DNA from 2 places in the Leuconostoc suionicum genome. Region 2 is predicted to be linked to the other one. Evidence: predicted binding sites of a transcription regulator. Region 2 holds the regulator's gene; the other holds the start of a gene.
The links. The regulator Rex, encoded in region 2, represses fermentation and respiration genes when NADH is low (regulators of the CRP and FNR family bind a similar motif). The targets are predictions, from matches to a motif close to TTGTGAANTANTTCACAA.

Region 1 (6,216 bases), 430 kb from region 2:
GTGTTCTCGGATCTTCTGTTGTTGGATTTGAAGAAAAATCTTTGACACTTTACCCAAGTTTTTTAGTACAAGAGCAACCTGAACAATCCGAACAAAAAGGACCATCGACTCAAATAATACTACCAGAATAGTGAATATAACGGCGGATGAATAGTATCTTTAGCTAATTTAGCGAACGTTTTGTAAGTATTGTCGTTAACGTTCGCTTTTTTTTGTGGTACAATGTTTGGGTCGATGAGACAAATAAAATCGGGGTAGATTGATGCGCGTTAAGTGCAGCGGAGACGGAATGTGAGCCGCTGACGAAACAAACTAATTAGCTAATCGTTTTTCGTATTAGCTAATTGGTTTGTGCGATGCATCAGTCACATTCACCACTATATAAGGTGAACGCTCCACTCGGAGGTTCTATAGCATGGAAAATACAGCACGAACGTGGGTTTTCCCAAAACTAGATACGCGTCAATTTGTTTTATTGGCGATGTTGATGGCACTTCACATGGTGCTGAGCAGGCTGACAGTCGGTACTAATGTACTTCAAGTAAGCTTTGCATTTGTAACAATGTCTCTTATTGCTAAATGGTATGGCCCATTGTGGTCTATGTTAATTGCGGCGATATTAGACATTATCGGCGCAACAATTATTAATCCAGGTGCATTCTTTTTGGGATTCACTTTTACAGCAATGATTAGTGCGTTAATTTATTCACTGGCTTATTTCAAGCACGACAAAACAAGCTGGTGGCGAGTAAGTATTGCTGTGGGTTTGGTACTATTAATTGCTAATATTGGTTTAAATTCGATTTGGTTGGTTATGATGTATCATACAGCACACGATTGGCCTTCATTTTTAACCTTTATTACACCACGTGTCATTAAGAATTTAATTATGTTTCCCATTCAAGTAGGTATTTCGTATTTCCTTTTGAATAATCAGGTTATTAGTCACACCACAAAAAAGATTTTTAGTTAAACAGCTTCGGCTGTTTTTTTTGAAAGTAGGGGTTTAATATGGTAAATGAATTTCCACAAGTTTTAACAATAGCAGGTTCTGATTCAGATGGATCCGCAGGTATGCAAGCAGATTTACATACCTTTTTCATTAGAAAAACATACGGTATGAGTGTGTTAGTTGCTGCTGTGGCTGGGAACTCATACGGTATTCATGCTGCGGAAACCTTACCGCTAGACTTTATTGACAAACAGTTTGAGGTTCTTGCTGACGATTTTAAAGTTCGTGCTAGTAAGACAGGAATGTTATCAGATGCTAGCCTAATTGAAGCGGTGGTAAAAGCTTATAAAAAGTTTGACTTTGGTCCATTAGTAGTTGATCCGGTAATAACAACAAAACATGGTGCTCAGTTGTTAGAGGCAGCGGCCTTTGAGGCACTAAAAGAAAAACTTCTACCCCTTGCAACAGTTGCAACTCCGAACTTTTTTGAAGCACAGTTGATAACAGGACGTACTATTGATAATGAACAGCAACAGGCAGCAGCTGCAAAAGATATTCAATCTCTGGGTGTCCAAAATGTTATTATCAAAGGATGGCATAATCAAGATAACCAAAATGAGGTTGCTGACTATGTTCTTCTCGCGGATGGATCTGATTTTTGGTTAAGGCATCCGTATTTTGATACTACACACATCAATGGTACTGGGGACACTTTAAGCGCTGCTATTGCCGCTGAAATTGCTAAGGGGAAAGACATTGCTACAGCTATTCGCATTGCCCACGATGTGACGGCAACAGCGATCGAACATGAAATTGCTGTTGGACATAAGTTTGGGCCAATTAATCACTGGGCAGCTCAAGACTATAATAAAAAAGAAGACAAGTAATTTGTCTTCTTTTTTATTATGATGCACCGGTGATATCACCATGAACAAGTCGTTTGAAAATATGACGATCCGCCCAAGCAATATTACGCCCCTGTAAAAGGAAGGACATGACAGTACCAATACCGAGCGCCACTATTTGATGGCTAATGATGAGACAAATAATCGAAATACCAATTGCAACAGCGAAATTACTCATTTGAGCTTTACTAGCATTGCCACGGAAATAATCAAAGCGTAAGATATTCGTCAGATCATCTAAGGGGTGAAGAATCCAATTGACACGCTGGTATATAGAAATGGCCACGCCAATTGTCCAAATACCAAACAGGTCAAGAGGAATACGCCACCACCAACTAAGTTGACGAATGCCCAGCGAGATAAAGTAATTGGCGAATATGCCAACTAAAATACTAAACGCCATACCGAAGAAAATATTGCCAAATAATCGTAACCAATTGATACGCATGGCTAACCACATATTTAAGAAGGCCACAGAAACAGCTGTAATAGCTAAAAAGATACTAATTTGCCATCCAGTGGTGTTAGCTAAGTTAGCGGCGCTAGCCGTCCATGGGGCCGAACCCATAGCGCTAGCCACACTTAATCCATTACCAAATGAGTTAATGATTAAAGAGATAAAAAAGAAACTAATTTTTTGTTTGTATCCCAGTTGATAAAATTGACCATCTATATAGTACATTGTGTAATTTTTTCCTTAGTTGATTATCTTCTTATTATAGCATTAAGAAAGGTTTTTAAAGATAGTTTACAAAATCACAATTAAGGTATAGAATATATGCATTAGAAAATTGTGAGGAAAAAAACAATGTCAGAAAATAAAGTCGCTTTGGTAACTGGAGCTGGTCAAGGAATTGGACAAGCAATCGCAGAACGATTGTCAAAAGATGGGTTTAAGGTTGCCCTAGTTGGACGTCATATTGAAAAAGTACAAAAAGTAGCTGATGAAATTAATAGAAATGGTGGAGAAGCCATCGCTATTAAGGCTGACGTAGCAAAACGTGATGAAGTTTTTGCGGCTGTTAAAGAAACAAAAGAAAAGTTTAACGGTTTTGATGTAATTGTTAATAATGCTGGTGTTGCTCCTACGACACCAATCATGTCTGTCACAGAAGACGACATGAACTGGACGTGGGGCATTAACGTAAATGGTATTGTTTGGGGAACTCAGGCAGCAGTAGACGCATTCAAAGAATTTGGTCATGGTGGCAAAATTATTAATGCAACATCGCAAGCTGGTGTTCAAGGTAACGCTAATTTAACTGCTTATGGATCAACAAAGTTTGCTATTCGTGGTATTACACAAACAACAGCTAGAGAATTAGCAGAGTTTGGTATTACAGTAAATGCATTTGCGCCTGGAATTGTTAAAACACCAATGATGGAAGATATCGCTCATGAGGTTAGTGTAAATGCTGGCAAAGACGATGAGTGGGGCATGGCACAATTCTCTGAAGGAATCGCTATGGGACGTTTGAGTGAACCAGAAGACGTTGCTAATGTCGTTTCTTTCCTTTCAAGTGAAGATTCAAACTATGTCACTGGACAAACATTGATTGTCGATGGCGGTATGGTATTTAGTTAATAAGTATTCAAAATAAATAAAAAAGTATCCCACATATTTAATTTGGGGTATTTTTTTGTTGTCAAAACGGCCTCCATGTGATTTACTATACAATTACTCCTTGTTTATGTTAGCGCTTCCAAATGCTATTAAAACAACGTTTTAAAAACTTTTTTAAATACAGTTGCTTTTTTAAAGGAGATGATATATACTTATATTGTTAATAAATGAGCAAGTAAAGGAGCATAAAATTATGGCAGAAGCAATTGCAAAAAAGCCCGCAAAAAAGGTTTTGACACCTGAAGAAAAAGCGGAACTACAGACACAAGCTGAGAAAATGACCGAGGGTTTGGTAGAAAAATCACAAAAAGCATTAGCTGAATTTTCAACATTTTCTCAAGAACAAGTTGATAAAATTGTTGCAGCTATGGCTTTAGCTGGTTCAGAAAATTCACTGCTATTAGCCCACGCTGCTCATGATGAAACGGGTCGTGGTGTTGTAGAAGACAAAGATACGAAAAACCGTTTTGCATCAGAGTCTGTTTACAACGCTATTAAATTTGATAAAACGGTTGGTGTCATTAGTGAAGATAAGATTCAAGGGAAAGTTGAACTGGCAGCGCCACTAGGTGTTCTGGCAGGAATTGTTCCAACTACAAATCCAACATCGACAACTATTTTCAAATCAATGTTGACAGCAAAAACGCGTAACACAATTATCTTTGCTTTCCATCCTCAAGCACAAAAGTCATCAGTGCTTGCTGCACAAATTGTTTATGATGCTGCGGTTAAAGCAGGCGCACCGGAAAACTTTATCCAATGGATTGAAAAGCCATCACTATATGCAACAAGTGCGTTGATACAAAATCCTCATATTGCTTCAATTTTAGCTACTGGTGGACCATCAATGGTTAATGCAGCTTTAAAGTCAGGAAATCCATCAATGGGTGTTGGAGCTGGAAACGGTGCAGTTTATATTGATGCAACTGTTGACACAGATCGTGCCGTGTCTGATTTGTTGTTATCAAAGCGTTTTGATAACGGCATGATTTGTGCCACAGAAAACTCAGCCGTTATCCAAGCACCAATCTATGACGAAATTTTAACTAAGTTACAAGAACAAGGTGCATATCTTGTTCCTAAGAAAGACTACAAGAAAATTGCTGATTATGTCTTTAAGCCTAACGCAGAGGGATTTGGTATTGCTGGCCCTGTTGCTGGTATGTCGGGTCGCTGGATTGCTGAACAAGCTGGCGTAAAGATTCCTGATGGTAAAGATGTACTTTTGTTCGAATTAGATCAGAAGAACATAGGTGAAGCGTTATCTTCTGAAAAGTTATCGCCATTACTTTCAATTTATAAAGTTGAGAAACGTGAAGAAGCTATTGAGACTGTTCAATCATTATTAAACTATCAAGGCGCAGGACACAACGCAGCAATTCAAATTGGCTCACAAGATGATCCATTCGTTAAAGAGTATGCTGACGCGATTGGTGCATCACGTATTTTGGTTAACCAACCTGACTCAATCGGTGGTGTTGGAGATATTTATACAGATGCTATGCGTCCATCGTTGACACTTGGTACCGGATCATGGGGGAAGAATTCATTGTCTCATAACTTATCAACATACGACTTACTTAATATTAAGACCGTGGCTCGCCGCCGTAATCGTCCTCAATGGGTTCGTTTACCTAAGGAAGTTTATTACGAAGCCAACGCCATTACTTATTTACAAGACTTACCTACTGTAAACCGTGCATTTATTGTCGCTGATCCTGGTATGGTTCAGTTCGGATTTGTCAGTAGAGTGCTGGGTCAACTTGAGTTACGTCAAGAACAGGTTGAAACAAATATCTACGGTTCAGTTAAGCCTGACCCAACATTGTCACAAGCTGTTGAGATTGCTCGCCAAATGGCAGACTTCAAACCAGATACAGTTATTTTACTTGGCGGTGGTTCGGCACTTGACGCTGGTAAAATTGGTCGGTTCTTGTACGAATATTCGACACGCCATGAAGGCATTCTAGAAGATGACGAGGCGATTAAAGATCTATTCTTAGAACTACAACAAAAGTTTATGGATATTCGTAAGCGAATCGTTAAGTTTTACCACGCACGTTTGACACAAATGGTTGCTATTCCAACAACTTCAGGTACTGGATCAGAAGTGACACCATTTGCCGTTATTACAGATGATGAAACACATGTAAAGTATCCATTAGCCGATTATGAATTGACACCGGAAGTTGCTATTGTTGATCCAGAATTTGTTATGACCGTACCACAACACACGGTAGCTTGGTCAGGATTAGATGCTTTGTCACATGCTTTGGAATCATACGTTTCAGTAATGGCTTCTGAATTTACACGCCCTTGGGCATTACAAGCTATTAAGTTGATTTTTGATAACTTAACAAATTCATACAATTATGATCCTAAACACCCAACTAAGGAAGGTCAGAATGCGCGCACAAAGATGCACTATGCGTCAACATTGGCTGGCATGTCATTTGCGAATGCCTTCTTGGGACTTAACCACTCACTAGCACACAAGACTGGTGGAGAATTCGGACTACCTCACGGTATGGCAATCGCTATTGCAATGCCACATGTGATTAAGTTTAATGCAGTAACAGGAAATGTAAAGCGCACACCATATCCACGTTACGAAACCTATACAGCACAAAAAGATTATGCTGATATTGCACGTTACTTAGGTTTGAAAGGTGAAACGGATGCTGAATTGGTCGATGTATTGATTGCAGAAATCAAGAAGTTGGCTGCATCAGTGG
Region 2 (14,630 bases):
TTTGTAATTGTTGGTGCACCGTATGATTGTTCCAAGACCACGTTACGACCCTTTGGTCCAATTGTAGTTTTAACTGTATCAGCTAGTTTATCAACACCCGCCTTCATCTTTGCGCGTGCATCTTCTGAAAACTTTAATTCTTTAGCCATGATTTAAATATCTCCTTTGATTTGATAATTATTCGACGACTGCAACAATGTCTTTTTCGTGCAATGCTAAGTAATCTTGCCCCTCAAATGACACTTCTTGTCCTGCATACTTATCAAACAAGACTTCATCACCGACTTTAACTGTCAAATCACGGACTGTGCCATCATTTAAGACATAACCCGTACCCGCAGCTACAACTTTACCAGTAACAGGCTTGTCTTTGGCATTACTTGCCAAAACAATCCCACCGACAGTTTCTTCTGCAGCTTCCGTTACTTCAATAATCACACGATCACCTAATGGCTTCAACATGGATTCATACCTCCGAGATTTTCTTTTTTAGCACTCTTTTATAATGAGTGCTAATTACAACTTTAAGTATATCACTATCGTACTAAATGTCAACAAAAAAGACATGATATAAACATCATGTCTTTAAAAAAATGTACCACCATGAGCTTCAGAAATATCGTAAGCAATTGTGAATGCCTCAGGATCAACTTGGTGAATACCACGCAAAAAATGATTATATTCGTGATTATCAAGAACAACCATAAGCATTTCTCGGCCATCGCCCATATAACCACCAAGTACATCCATAATTGTAAAACCTTTGTCGCCATCAATTAAATACTTTTTCAGATCATCAATACGGTCATTTGTCGTGATATAAACCATTTTACGACGATCTAATCCTGTCTCAATATAATTCATGACCACGGCAGTAATAACTAATGAAAACAATGCCAAAATCAGCGCTTCTAGCCCTTCAGTAGCCAAGTTTCCTAATGATACAATCGTATCAATTGCCAATAATGACAACGCTGGTGAGATACGAAAATATTTTTTAAAAATCATTGGCGGTACTGCTGTACCTCCACTTGAGGCATCAATACGGTATAGCAATGCTACACCTACCGCGAAAATACTGCCACCAACTAATACAGAAAATGTTCTATCGTGCAATACTTGAAAGCTCGGTGTGATTTTTAACAAAATTGGCAACACAATACTGCCAAATGCAATTCGAGCCGTCGTACCGCGATCTAAAAAAACACCCGCCAAAACAATCATAATCAAATTAACAACCAAAACAGTTGCTGCACGATCAAATCCAACCAATTCATTCATCAAAATAGCAAATCCCGTAGCACCACCGGCAGCAACCTTTGCGGGTGCATAGAAAAAATTGATACTAATTGCCACAATTTCCAGTGCCATTACAATAACGATATAGCGTAGTGCTTGATAGTTTTTAAGTAGTTTCATTTAGTATCCTCATTGTTTGTGGCATTTGAAAATTTATTTGTGTTTAAAGTGTGACCGGATTGTGTCCCATAAAGTAGGCATTCGTAGTATTTTTTCATTTCCAAGATGCTCACGCATTACTTTAAGTACGCTACCTGACTCCTTAGCAGAAAAATCCAAATCTACCTTATCCGTTTTAATTTTAAATCGACGACTTACTCGTTCTCCTGAAACGTGTACATATACGGCCGTGACATTTTGCCATGGAATTTGAATGTAATCTTCAACGTTATTATCATTGAAAAACTCAAATGCCCTATCACCTACTAAAATCTTACCATATTTAGCCCCAATACCAAGATAAGAAATCCCCGGTGTTGTCAATTCTGCCGTCGTATTCAAAGATTGTACCATGATTTCTTTCCCCTAACTTCTTATGTATTGACAAAAGCGCTCGCCTCATCGACAAGCACTTTTATCAGAAATTTTATTACATTATGTTTAAAGCATGCATTGCGATACCAAAGATGAAAATACCAATAATCATAACAATTGGAGAAACCTTCTTCTTTAACAACCACATTGCCAAGAATGTCAACAAAAGACCCATCAAACCAGGAATCAAGCTATCTAAGTTACTTTGTAAAGTATTAGGCGCTACTTTAGTTAAAGACAACCCTGATGCCTGTTCACTTAGAATTTTTTGTAATTGTCCACCTGTAACGGCGCCATTTGGGAAGTTAATATAAGCCCCTTCGGACAACTTCTTTGCAGGTAACTGAAGAGTAAATTTAATTGATACCCAACGTTCAACTAGGACCGCTAAGATAAACATTCCTAGAATCGAAGCACCTTTGGTAATATCTTTTAGTAAGCCACCTGATAAATCTTGTGTGATGGCGCTACCAGCTTTATAACCAAATTCTTGTGTATACCATAAGAAGGCCATACGGATAATATTCCAAAGAACAAAGAACAGGATAGGGCCAAGAATATTACCGCTCATTGCTAAGGATGCACCTAATGCACCTATAATTGGTCGAATCGTAAACCAAAAGACAGGATCACCAATTCCAGCTAGCGGACCCATCATACCAATCTTAACCCCTTGAATAGCAGTATCATCAATCGGAGCACCGTTGGCACGTTCTTCTTCCAAGGCCAATGTCACACCAAGAATAGGTGAAGCAACATAAGGATGAGTGTTAAAAAATTCTAGATGTCGCTGCAAGGCCGCAGAACGATCTTCTTTTGACTTGTATAACTTTTTAATCGCCGGAATCATGGCATAAGCCCATCCAACGTTTTGCATACGTTCGTAGTTCCATGATCCTTGCAAGAATTGTGAACGCCATGCAACTGACATACGATCTTTTCGTGTTAGTTCAATTTTTGTTTCAGCCATTATCTTGCCCCTTTCTAGTACTTATTCAAAATGTCGCCGACTGGATCGCCGCCACCATTTGAACCGCCGCCGTTGTTGTTACCACCCATCTTTGACAAATTAATATAAATCAAAGCAAGAGCAAGACCGATTGCACCTAAAGCAATTAATGTCAGTTCACTAACAGCTGCAAGTGCAAAACCAATGGCGAAGAATGGCCATACTTCACGTGTTGCCATCATATTGATAACCAAGGCATAACCTACGGCAACAACCATACCACCACCGATTGTCATACCACCGGTCAACCATTCAGGCATTGATGTTAATACTGCTCGAACAGCTGCTGCAGGAACAGCAATTAATATTGCAGCCGGAATGGCAATACGTAGACCCTGTAATATAAGAGCAAACAAGTGCAATCGTTCAATTGTACCTATTTTTCCTTCTTTAGCGGCAGCATCAGCACCGTGAGTCAAACCCACCGCAATAGTACGAACAATCATGGTTAAGAAAAGACCGGCAACAGCCAACGGAATAGCAGAAGCAACAGCCACTGAAATACCAGTTCCTGAGAAATCGCCACCCTTAACCATAATAATCGAAGAGGCTACTGAGGCCAAAGCAATATCCGGAGCAACAGCAGCCCCAATATTAGCCCAACCTAAAGCAATCATTTGTAATGTACCACCTAGAATAATACCTGCCGTAAGATGACCAGTTACTAAACCAATCAACGTGGCTGATACTAGTGGTTGATGAATTTGAAATTCATCAAGAATACCTTCCATACCTGCAAAGAAGGCAATAATTACGACTAACACTATCGCAATAACAGACATATTAGACACCTTTCTTAATTAAACATTTTTCATGTAAAATTATTTAACATTCGCTTTCTTAATCAATTCAAACAAGTTAGCCTTACTATCATTAGGAACCTTTCGAACATCGAATTCAACACCTAAATCACGTAACTTTTCAAAGGCCGCGACATCAGTCTTATCCATTGATAAGACCTTATTGACCATTGTTTTTCCTTCTGAATGTGCCATCGATCCCACATTCAACGTTTTGATTGGAACCCCGCCTTCAACAGCAGCCAAAACATCCTCAACAGTCTCAAACAACAAGAAAGCATCAACGCCACCAAAACGATCGTCTTTTGCAACCTCAATCATTTTACTGATTGGCACAACGTTTGCACGGACATTGTTAGGCGCAGCTTGCTGAATCAAACTTTTGCGTAATTCGTCTTTTGCAACCGCATCTGAAACAACGATAATGCGATTTGCTTTTGAATCAGGTGTCCATGCAGTGGCGACTTGACCGTGAAGCAAACGAGTATCCAATCTCGCTAACTTAATATTAATGTGTCCCTCTTTCAAACCTGCTGTAGATGCTTTAGTTGCGTTATCCGCAGAGGTATCCTCCTCAGCCTCCGGAACTGACTTCACACCGTCTTTAGCGACTGGAACCAAATAAGTCGCCAAACCGGCTGCTGTATCTTGACTTAACCGACCAGCATACGCTTCAATTAGCATTGGCAAATTCAATCCAGCTACAATAGCCATTTTTTCTGGATTTTGTTTTTGAATCAGACTAGCACGATTGAATGGTGAGCCACCCCACAAATCAACTAAAAACAAGACTTGATCGTCATTGTTGAACTTGGCTAGTGCTTCTTGAAAATGTTTATCTAAGTCATCTGGACCTTCATTAGGTAAAAATGTAACAACTTCAACATTTTCTTGTTCACCGAAAATCATTGAACCCGACATCAGTATACCTTTTGCAAAGTCTCCGTGACTGGCAATAATTAGATTAACCATACGGTTATCTCCTTCTCATTAAAATACTTACTATATGATTATAACGGAACAAAACAGTTTTGTAAACGCTTTCAAGTAAGTTTTTTGTTACCGTTTACATATTTAATTATAATCCTAGTTTACAAAAAAGTACAAGCTTTCACCTTTTCTTACATACCTTGTATTTTCTTTTCATAAAATAATTTTTCTAAAAGTAAATTGTGATGAAAACTAATGAAATAATAACTTACAATTTAGCGACATCTTCTAAACTTATCTCACAAATACGTCTTTATTTGTTGTTGTAGGCGTGACAAAACTGCGTATGAGTGTCATATCACCATCTAATCGGTAGTTTTTTGCATCACTCAATACGATAAAACTATCACCTTTTTTGATTTGATCGGCATCGATAAAACCGGACCCTTCAATCACTGTAAACAGTTCATAATGATGAGTTTGTTCAAACAATGATGGACCGCGAACCAACAACTTATCTATGGTAAATTTTGTTGCTACTACCAAACGTTCAATGACAGTTTGATCAACAATCGTTGTATCTTGAATTAAGGTAGGATCTACATGAGGCACAGTCGTAACTGCTAAGGCCTCTTCAATTTGGAGCGGGCGCTTTTCTTTTGTGGTGGCATCAATTCGATCAAAGTCGTAGAATCGATATGTTGTGTCAGAACTCTGCTGTATCTCAAGAGCAATAATGCCAGCCCCTAAAGCGTGAAATGTACCAGAAGCGACATAAAAGAAATCTCCTTTCTGCACTGGAATCGTGCGCAATAACTTGTGCCATTCTTTTTGATCAACCATCTTTTTTAGTTCATCTCGTGTTTTCGCATGATGACCATAATATATTTTAGATCCTGGCTTTGCATCTAAAATATACCAACTTTCTGTTTTGCCAAATTTTTCGTGAGACTGTTCATCATTCGGATGAACCTGAATTGATAGATTTTCATGGGCATCCAAAATTTTCACTAATAGTGGAAATGCTTCATCACGTCCATGACCACCAAACAACTCTGGATGGTTTTGCCAAACGCGACTTAATCCTTGACCTGCTAATTCCCCGTTAATTACAGTAGATTGTCCATTGCTATGGGCAGCAATTGTCCAAGCCTCCCCAGTATGATCACTCGGAATTTTATAATTAAAGGCTTTCAAGGCGCTTCCACCCCACATCTTTTCATGTAACTCTGCTTGTAAATGTAATATCGTCATAATGTAATCGCTTTCATTTTTATTTAAAAAATTTTATTTTAGGTTAAATCCTTTATCTTTAGCATACTGCGTCAATAATGGTGTTGTTTTTTGTTCACGAGTTAACATTCGGGCATTGTTTTCTGTCCAGGAACGTTCAATACCTCGATTCGCGTAATATTCAACCATCACTTTATTATAAACAGTAACTGCCTCTTCTAACTGTGATTGCTTATAGCGATCTTTCATCAAAAAGCCGCTTTCACCAAGTTTTGGCTTAATACCAGGGTTATCCGCCGGATGACCGATTGAAAAGCCCATCACCGCTTTCACATAACGTGGCAAGTTAAGATGCTCTTCGTAAATTTCAAAAGCCCCTAATGCACCAGCCATTGTCACACTGCCCAATCCCAGTGATTCAGCAGCAACCTGAGCCCGTCCGAGAGCAATTCCGGCGCTCACAATACCACCTTCAAGTACTGCGTAGCTCTGTATGTTCTCTTCTGCCTGACGGCGCTGTTCATCGTTTAAGCCTATTAAATCTTTATTGTAGTCAACTGTTACAACAAAATATCTTGCCGCAGTTTCAATATATTTCATGCCTACTTTAGTGGTAATATCGGCTTTTATATCTTGTGACGTAATTTCTACAAAAGTTACTGGTTGGTAATTATTCATATTAGGCCCAGCAGTTGCAGCACGAATAATTTCTGAAACCTGTTGATCAGAGACCATTTCATCTGTAAAGGAACGTATGGACATATGTTGATTAAGCACATCTAAGGTTGGGTTAGACATAGTAAAATCCTTTCATGAAGCCAAATAATATTCATAACTAGATAGTACCATAAAATTATGATAAAATAATAAAATATTAATTGGAGAAATTTATGCAATTCGGGAATTTTCGATTAGGGTTACGTACATTAAAGACTGCTCTAGCCGTTATGCTAATCATCACGTCATTTTATTTTTTTAATCGTCCGCCTTTTGTTGCGTGTTTAGCGGCGGTTTTTGCACTGCGAGAAAGTTGGGATAAAACGCTTAACTTTGCCAAGGTGCGGTTAATTTCCAACACAGTTGGTGGTGCTTTTGCACTATTTTATTTCATTATTCACCAACAAACGCATCAAGCTGCTTGGGTTTCCATGATTCTTTTACCTCTACTTGTTATTGTTGTGATCGTTTTATTGGATGGCTTCAACTACAATAGCGGTGTTATTGGGGCAATGGCTGCCTTATTAATGATCTCATTAAACATTCCAGCTGGCGCAACCATAGTTTATGTCATTGACCGTATTATTGATACTTTCATCGGTGTGGTCATAGCCATCGCGATTAACCGATTTTGGTCACCAAAAAAAGCGACGTGAGCCGCTTTTTTAAATACCTAAATATTGTTCGATTGTCTTCAAAACACCGTCGTTTGTGTTCACATCGACGGCTTTTTTAGTTACTCTTTGTTGCATAAACGGCTCCGCATTAGGCATCACGAACCCATTTTCGTATTTAGTCAACATCTCTAAATCATTACCGTTATCGCCAAATACCATCACTTCACTATCTAAAACATTGTAGTAATCCTGCAAAACTTGTAGCCCTGCTGCCTTATCCACACCTTTTCCTAAAACATCAACAGAGCCAAATCCTGACCCAGTTGCGTGCAATTCGTTGCCAAAAATATTTCTAAGCGCTGATACATGTTGCTGCACTTCATTATTTGGCCACACAAAAGTAATACCCAAAATGTGATCATCAACTTGCATTAATTTTTCAACTTGCTTGACGTTGGGATAAAATTGAAAAACCATTTCCGCAACTTGACCCGTAGCATGGTTAGACACGTATGTGCCTTTATCACCTGTCATGATAATAATGTTTTCCGCTGACTCCGGATTTTTAGCATTCCAGTCAATGACCTTTTCTAATTGATTAGCTGACAAATGTACCGAATACAATTGTTGGTCAAATGTTGATACAACTGCACCATTGGAACCAACAAAATCCATTTCAAAGCCATTATTAATTGTTGGGGCAAACAATTGTTGTAGATTTTTAACTTGGCGCCCTGAAGCCGCAACAAAACGCATATCGCGTGTCTTCATGACTGATAAAACGCGTTCAAATCTAGCTTGACTATATTCGTCATTTGCCGTTAAAAACGTGCCATCCATGTCCGACGCAATTAATTTAATTGACATTCCTTGTCTCCTACTCGTAAATACTATCTTTCAATTGTACCAAAAAAGCGCCGTTAAGCGCTAATTTCATTCAAATTGTTTAAGATATTCTTGATAACCAGATTCATCAATTACCCAATCTAGTTCACCAATATACTCAGCATGGGGATCATGGTAAGCAAATTCATGCTTGAATTTGTACAATCCATCTGAATTATCAAACTCACCGATGCCACCAAAATCGTACTCAACTTTGCTTAATTCAAGTCCCCACTTAAGCATCTCATATTGAATAGCTGCAGGCGCATTATGCTTTCCAAATTCACGATATGAACCAGCGTACATATACCAAATTTCATCACCATAAGAGAAACCAAGGCCACTGGCAATAACTTGATTTTCATAATGGGCTAGATAAACACGGAATAATCCCGTGCCAGCCCATAACTTTTGCATTCGTAAGAAATAGTCAATTGGTCGATGGGTAATACCATGGCTCTTCGCCATCGATACATATGTATCAAACAATGCGCGAATGTCTTCTTCACTATCACCACTTGTAACAGTAACCCCGTCACGAAAAGCACGACGAATATCATTTCTGACTTTCGGCTTAAAATGAAGCATTAACTCTTCTTCATTTGTAATGGGTTTAGCCCCTTCACCACGACCATCATAGTACAAAACAACATTCTTACGTGGTTGAATGTTACCATGCATATGCTCAACTTGTTTGTTTCTTGTTTTAAATCCAGCATCAATATACTTTTGATTTAACGCATCAGAATATGATACCTCAGGATCCATACGTACCAAAAATACATTATCTGGCAAAGCCGTCAATGCTTCATTAATCATTGACTTAATCAAGTCAATATCCTCAACATCAGCTACTGGCCCTCGGCCAACATAAGCTAATAGTTTTCCTGGCACTGCTTCGACGGTTAAAATAGACATAGCGGCATCAATTTTTCCGTCAGTTTCGTGGTAAACGTAAATGTGTCCCCAGTTGGATTTTAACTCTCCCCACAATGGATCCTGTGTTACTTGCCCACGGGGATTTTCACGAACGAATTGCTGGTAATCAGTTACTTTTTTGGAATCATCTAAATTTAAAATAGTCATGTGAAATTATAGTCCTGTCGTAATTGAGCCGTAGTTTTCGATGAAATAAACTAACGTCTGTAATTCATTTGTTAAGTCAACGTTTTGTACACGAACACCTGCCGGAACAGTTACACGCACCGGTGTAAAGTTTAAAATGCCCTTAACGCTCGTTTCTACTAATTGGTCTGTTATTTCTTGTGCTACGCCTTGAGGAACAGTTAGAATCGCGATATTGATGCGTTGTGCTGTCATCTGTTCTTGTAATTCTGCCATAGAATAAATAGGCACACCTGATAAAATTGTACCCGCACGTTTTTCGTCAGCATCAAATGCTGCTGCAATACGCATATTTGATGATTGATGGAAATTGAAATTCAACAGCGCTTGTCCAAGGTTACCAGCACCAATTAAAGCCACATTAATTAAGCTATCTTGGTCCAATACATTGGCAAAAAAATCTAAAAGCGCTTTGACATCATAACCATAGCCACGCTTACCTAGCGCACCAAAATATGAAAAATCTCGACGAATTGTTGCCGCATCGAACTTAATAGCTTCACTCAACTCTGAGGAAGAAATCCGTTCCTTGCCAGCATCATGTAAAAATGTTAGATAACGAAAATATATAGGTAGCCGCTTAGCAGTTGCACGCGGTATTTTAGGTTGTTGAGTCATAATTATCTCCATTAGTTAAACTTGTGAACTTTTGCATAACTAGTATACCATATATAAAAAGGTTTTAGCAAAAGATAGTGATGTTTTCACAATGATGTCAAGATTGTAACAATTCAAAATCTAATCCCGGATCCGTGTTTAAATCTAAATCAGCAAAAATATTTTTCTTGTAATTCCAATAACCTGCAGCACCAATCATTGCCGCATTATCCCCTGTATACTGCATCGGAACGGGGATAAATTCTGTCTTTGGAAAATCGTTTAATAGCATAGTCAATTCTTCACGTAATTGAGAATTTGCGGCGACACCGCCAGCTAATACGAAACTTTTAACGGGAAAATTTTCTAATGCTCGTTTTGTTCGACCAATTAATGCATCAACAACAGCATTTTGAAAGCTAGTCGCCAAATCATCCTGGTTGATTGTTTCCTCTTTTTGATTGGCGTGATGCACATAATTAATTACCGCACTCTTCAAACCAGAAAAACTAAAATCATAGTTATCTTCATGTGCCATGGCAGTTGGAAATTTAATGGTTGGTTGGCCTCTATGAGCCATCTCATCAATTGTCTTCCCAGCAGGATACGGCAAATTTAATAGCCGCCCAACTTTGTCAAAGCTTTCTCCTGCTGCGTCATCACGTGTTTCACCAATGACTTCAAATTGATTTTCTTCACGCATCAATACAAGTTCAGTATGTCCACCAGAAACCATTAATGCCATGGCTGGATATTTAATTGGTTTGTTGAAATTTGCCGCCGCAATATGGCCTGCTAAGTGATTAACTGGAATAACTGGCAAACCATGCGCCAGAGCAAATGTTTTCGCCCCCATTAAGCCTACTAATAAAGAGCCGACTAGTCCCGGTCCATATGTTACAGCAACCGCATCAAGCGCTTTGGGTTCTACATGAGCCGTGTCTAAAGCATCATTTAGTACCCGGGTAATCCATTCAATATGATGTCTACTAGCCACTTCAGGAACAATACCACCAAAGCGTTGATGTGAATTAATTTGAGTAGCCACACTGTTGCTTAGAACAATGTTACCGTCTTCAACAATGGCGACACTTGTTTCATCCGCACTTGATTCAAAGGAAATTATTTTAGTCAATTTTTTTCTCCATCATAATTGCATCATCACCATTTCTATAATATTTTTCACGACGATAATACTCTGTAAATCCCAGTTTTCTATATAATGCTTGGGCGCCTCCATTTTGTGCTGATACTTCAAGCAAAAATCGAGTAACTTGCTTCATATTAAAAATATGTTTAAAAATGTTCTGTGCTACACCTTGTTTTTGATAATCAGGATGTACTGCAACACTAACAATTTCAGCTTCATCAAGTATTGTCGTGACACCAACAAAACCACCATCCCCGATAAAATAAGCTGTCCTGGGACTAGCTAAATCATGTTCAAAAACGCTTTTGGGCCAAGGGGATGATCCAAAAGCAGCATCGGCTATATGCCATATCAAGTCAATATCTTCAGTTGTTGCTCGTCGAATCATCAAAGTGTAGTGCCATCGATACCGCATCTTCGCGATTATCGAGGTAATATCCTTTCTTAATACCTGTTTGCTTATAGCCTAGTCGTTCATACAATGCCAGTGCGCCTATGTTGGACACTCTGGCCTCCAAAGTCATTGATGACACATCGGTTTTTTTGGTAAACAATTTCAGCTCTTGCATGAGCATCGTGCCTAAGCCGCTATTTTGCCACACGGGCAGGACAGCTATATTAGTAATATGCATGTCATGAATGTCAGTGCGTAAAGCAGCACCAGCAAAACCAACAATTTGACCACGTCGTTCAATGACCAAATACAGTCGGACATGGGGACGTGACAGTTCACTCACAAAATCACGTAAAAGCCATGGCGCTGAACCATTATAAACTGCTTCTTCAATTTTTATTAGCATATCGATGTCTGACATCGTAGCTCGCCTTAATAAGAATGTTGTCCCTTGGACATCAACGACTTTTTCGGTATATTTTGGCAAACTATTTAATAAATGCTTTGATTTTCTAAATTTCAAAAACATAGTTTTCTGGTTTATCCTCACCAGGATGAGCAGCAATCCAGTTCAGCTCTGCTTGCGTTTTGCGTAGATAATTTGGATTAAAATCCTGAATATTTTCTGTAGGTGTTTCTTGCAACCCAAGTGTTACAATACCCACCCCATCCGGTAAACTCTCTTCTGGTGACAAAATTTTTGCGCGTTCACCAAAAAGCGTTTGCATTTCATCACTAAATTCTGAGGTATCACCCAAAAAAGTAATTGGTGCGTCCTTTGATTCCAAAAAAGCAAATAGATTTGTAATTGGCTGATGAGATTCAGCAAATATACTCACGCCATTTTGATATACACCAGCAAAAACGTTTCTATTGCGGGCGTTAAATAGTGGTACCACTAGCCCGTCAGCTTTAACTTGTTCCGCTAAAATGGCTAAGCTAGATACACCACATAATTCAGCATCCAAGGTATCGGCTAAAACTTTTGCCACTGTGACACCAATTCTTAATCCCGTAAACGATCCTGGCCCTTGAGCCACAACAACACGATCGATATCTTGTAGTGCCCAATTTTCAGAGGCCACAATATCTCGAATTGCTGGTAACAACTGAATGGAATGGTTACGTGCTACATTGGTAGTGAAAACGTTTTTTACGCTATTATTTTCTGCCAAGCTCACTGTTAGTGGTTGGTTACTTGTATCAAATGCTAAAATCTTCATAAGTTTAATTTTATCACAAATAATAAAACTTGAAGGAGAATTGTTATATTTATTAGTAGTTGTAAAAACGGTTATAAAGCAAAAAAAAACGCCAATGGCGCTTTTTCTAAACATTACTTGGTTGCTTTCTTAACTAACTCAATCACTTCGTCGTTCGTTTCAACGTCCAATGCTTTTTCAGCCAACACTTTCATGTCAGCTGTGTTGAGCTTTTTCATCAAGGAACGAGTTTGCAAAACAGATGGCGCACTCATTGAAAACTCATCTAATCCCATACCCACTAATAGTGGCACTGCCACAGGATCACCAGCCATCTCACCACACATTGCGACAAACTTGCCCTCTTTGTGCGCAGCTGAAATCACAGTATTAATTAATCGTAAGATAGACGGATTATAAGGTTGATACAAATACGCCACACGATCATTTCCACGATCCGCAGCCATTGTATAGGCAATCAAATCATTCGTACCAATAGAGAAGAAATCAACTTCTTTGGCAAATTTATCGGCTAAAATTGCTGCAGCTGGAATTTCTATCATAATACCCAACTTAACTTCACCCGTAGCCACGCCCGCTTTTTCAAGCTTTTCACGTTCTTCAAGGTAAATTTTTCTAGCAGCACGGAATTCGCTTAGTGTTGCAATCATTGGGAACATAATCCATAAGTTGCCAAACGCAGATGCCCGTATCAATGCACGTAATTGCGTGCGAAAAATATCAGTCTGATCCAATGAAATACGAATGGCACGATAACCTAAGAACGGATTCTCTTCTTCAGGTAATTTCCAATAATCAAGATGTTTGTCGCCACCAATATCCATCGTACGAACTGTAACGGGCTTGTCACCCATTTGTTCGACAACAGCCTTGTAAGCCTCAAACTGTTCATCTTCAGTTGGTAAATGATCAGATTCCATATACAAGAATTCTGTTCGATACAAACCAACGCCTTCAGAACCATTGTCTAAAACAGCTTGCATATCTTTTGGTGCGCCAATGTTAGCACCAACGATAAATTCTTTACCATCAGCAGACACTGATTTCTCATCTTTCAATTTAGCCCATTCCGCACGTTGTGCGAAATAATCGGCTGCCTTTTTTTGATAAGTAGCAAGTGTATCGGCATCAGGATTAACAATTACATCACCTGTCAAGCCATCAACAATAACCAAATCACCACTAGAAACTTCAACTGTTGCTTTTTCAGAACCAACCACCGCTGGAATTTCCAATGTACGTGCCATAATTGATGCATGAGCCGTTCGACCACCAAGGTCAGTTAAAATACCTTTTACGAACTGACGATCTAGTTGTGCTGTATCAGAAGGAGTTAAATCCTTTGATACAAGAATTACTTCTTCGTCAATTAATGCTGGATTGGGCAAAGAAATATTCAATAAGTGTGACAAAATGCGCTTCGTTACGTCACGAATATCTGCTGCACGTTCCTGCATATATTCATTATCCGTCATCGCGTCAAACATGCTGATGTACATATCTGTGACTTCTTTGACAGCTTGCTCAGCGTTAACTTTGTCATCTTCTATTTTTTGTTTAATTGCACCAGACATTTCTGGATCAGCCAAAACCATTAGGTGTGCTTCGAATACTTCAGCCTCTGCAGCACCTAAACTTTCGGTTGCCTTTGCCTTTATCAATTTAACATCATCACTAGAAGCCTTCAAAGCATCGTCGACACGTGCTTGTTCAGCCGCCACATTTGTTACTGTTGTCTTCTCAAAAGACAAATCTGGATCAACTAACAAGTAGGCTTTAGCAATTGCTACGCCGTTACTTGCCGCGATTCCTTTGAAGTTTTTCGTCATTTTATTCTGCTAGTCCTTCTGTAGCCATTGCTTCAGCAATTGTTGTCATGGCTGCTTCTTCATCAGCACCCTCAGTCTTGATAGTAACATCGGCTCCTTGACCAACACCTAATGACATTACACCCATGATTGACTTCAAGTTAACATCCTTACCTTGATATGACAAAGTAACATCTGAAGCGAACTTTGAAGCTGCTTGTACTAACAAAGTTGCTGGACGTGCGTGAATACCTGTTTCTGCGATGATATGAAAGTCTTTTGATTGTGCCATGTTTAAAATTCTCCTTT

Region 1: a site for Rex is predicted at 3,518-3,535, ahead of adhE (bifunctional acetaldehyde-CoA/alcohol dehydrogenase). Genes of this name have one in related genera too.

The regions. Positions count from the first base shown of each region.
Region 1 is NZ_CP015247.1:111,397-117,612, forward strand. Features, by position in the region: gene A6B45_RS00625 (hypothetical protein) at 1-131, shown strand, start outside; THF riboswitch at 249-379, shown strand; gene A6B45_RS00630 (folate family ECF transporter S component) at 416-973, shown strand; gene thiD (bifunctional hydroxymethylpyrimidine kinase/phosphomethylpyrimidine kinase) at 1,012-1,839, shown strand; gene A6B45_RS00640 (hypothetical protein) at 1,856-2,539, opposite strand; gene A6B45_RS00645 ((S)-acetoin forming diacetyl reductase) at 2,666-3,442, shown strand; gene adhE (bifunctional acetaldehyde-CoA/alcohol dehydrogenase) at 3,675-6,216, shown strand, end outside.
Region 2 is NZ_CP015247.1:1,702,536-1,717,165, forward strand. Features, by position in the region: gene groL (chaperonin GroEL) at 1-149, opposite strand, end outside; gene groES (co-chaperone GroES) at 178-462, opposite strand; gene A6B45_RS08560 (YitT family protein) at 586-1,419, opposite strand; gene A6B45_RS08565 (DUF956 family protein) at 1,453-1,812, opposite strand; gene A6B45_RS08570 (PTS system mannose/fructose/sorbose family transporter subunit IID) at 1,889-2,803, opposite strand; gene A6B45_RS08575 (PTS mannose/fructose/sorbose transporter subunit IIC) at 2,818-3,624, opposite strand; gene A6B45_RS08580 (mannose/fructose/sorbose PTS transporter subunit IIA) at 3,664-4,614, opposite strand; gene A6B45_RS08585 (type I phosphomannose isomerase catalytic subunit) at 4,867-5,826, opposite strand; gene A6B45_RS08590 (nitroreductase family protein) at 5,860-6,603, opposite strand; gene A6B45_RS08595 (FUSC family protein) at 6,696-7,178, shown strand; gene A6B45_RS08600 (HAD-IIB family hydrolase) at 7,188-8,006, opposite strand; gene A6B45_RS08605 (lipid II:glycine glycyltransferase FemX) at 8,073-9,110, opposite strand; gene A6B45_RS08610 (redox-sensing transcriptional repressor Rex) at 9,117-9,767, opposite strand; gene tsaD (tRNA (adenosine(37)-N6)-threonylcarbamoyltransferase complex transferase subunit TsaD) at 9,865-10,881, opposite strand; gene rimI (ribosomal protein S18-alanine N-acetyltransferase) at 10,874-11,284, opposite strand; gene rimI (ribosomal protein S18-alanine N-acetyltransferase) at 11,262-11,819, opposite strand; gene tsaB (tRNA (adenosine(37)-N6)-threonylcarbamoyltransferase complex dimerization subunit type 1 TsaB) at 11,803-12,513, opposite strand; gene ptsP (phosphoenolpyruvate--protein phosphotransferase) at 12,627-14,342, opposite strand; gene A6B45_RS08640 (phosphocarrier protein HPr) at 14,344-14,613, opposite strand.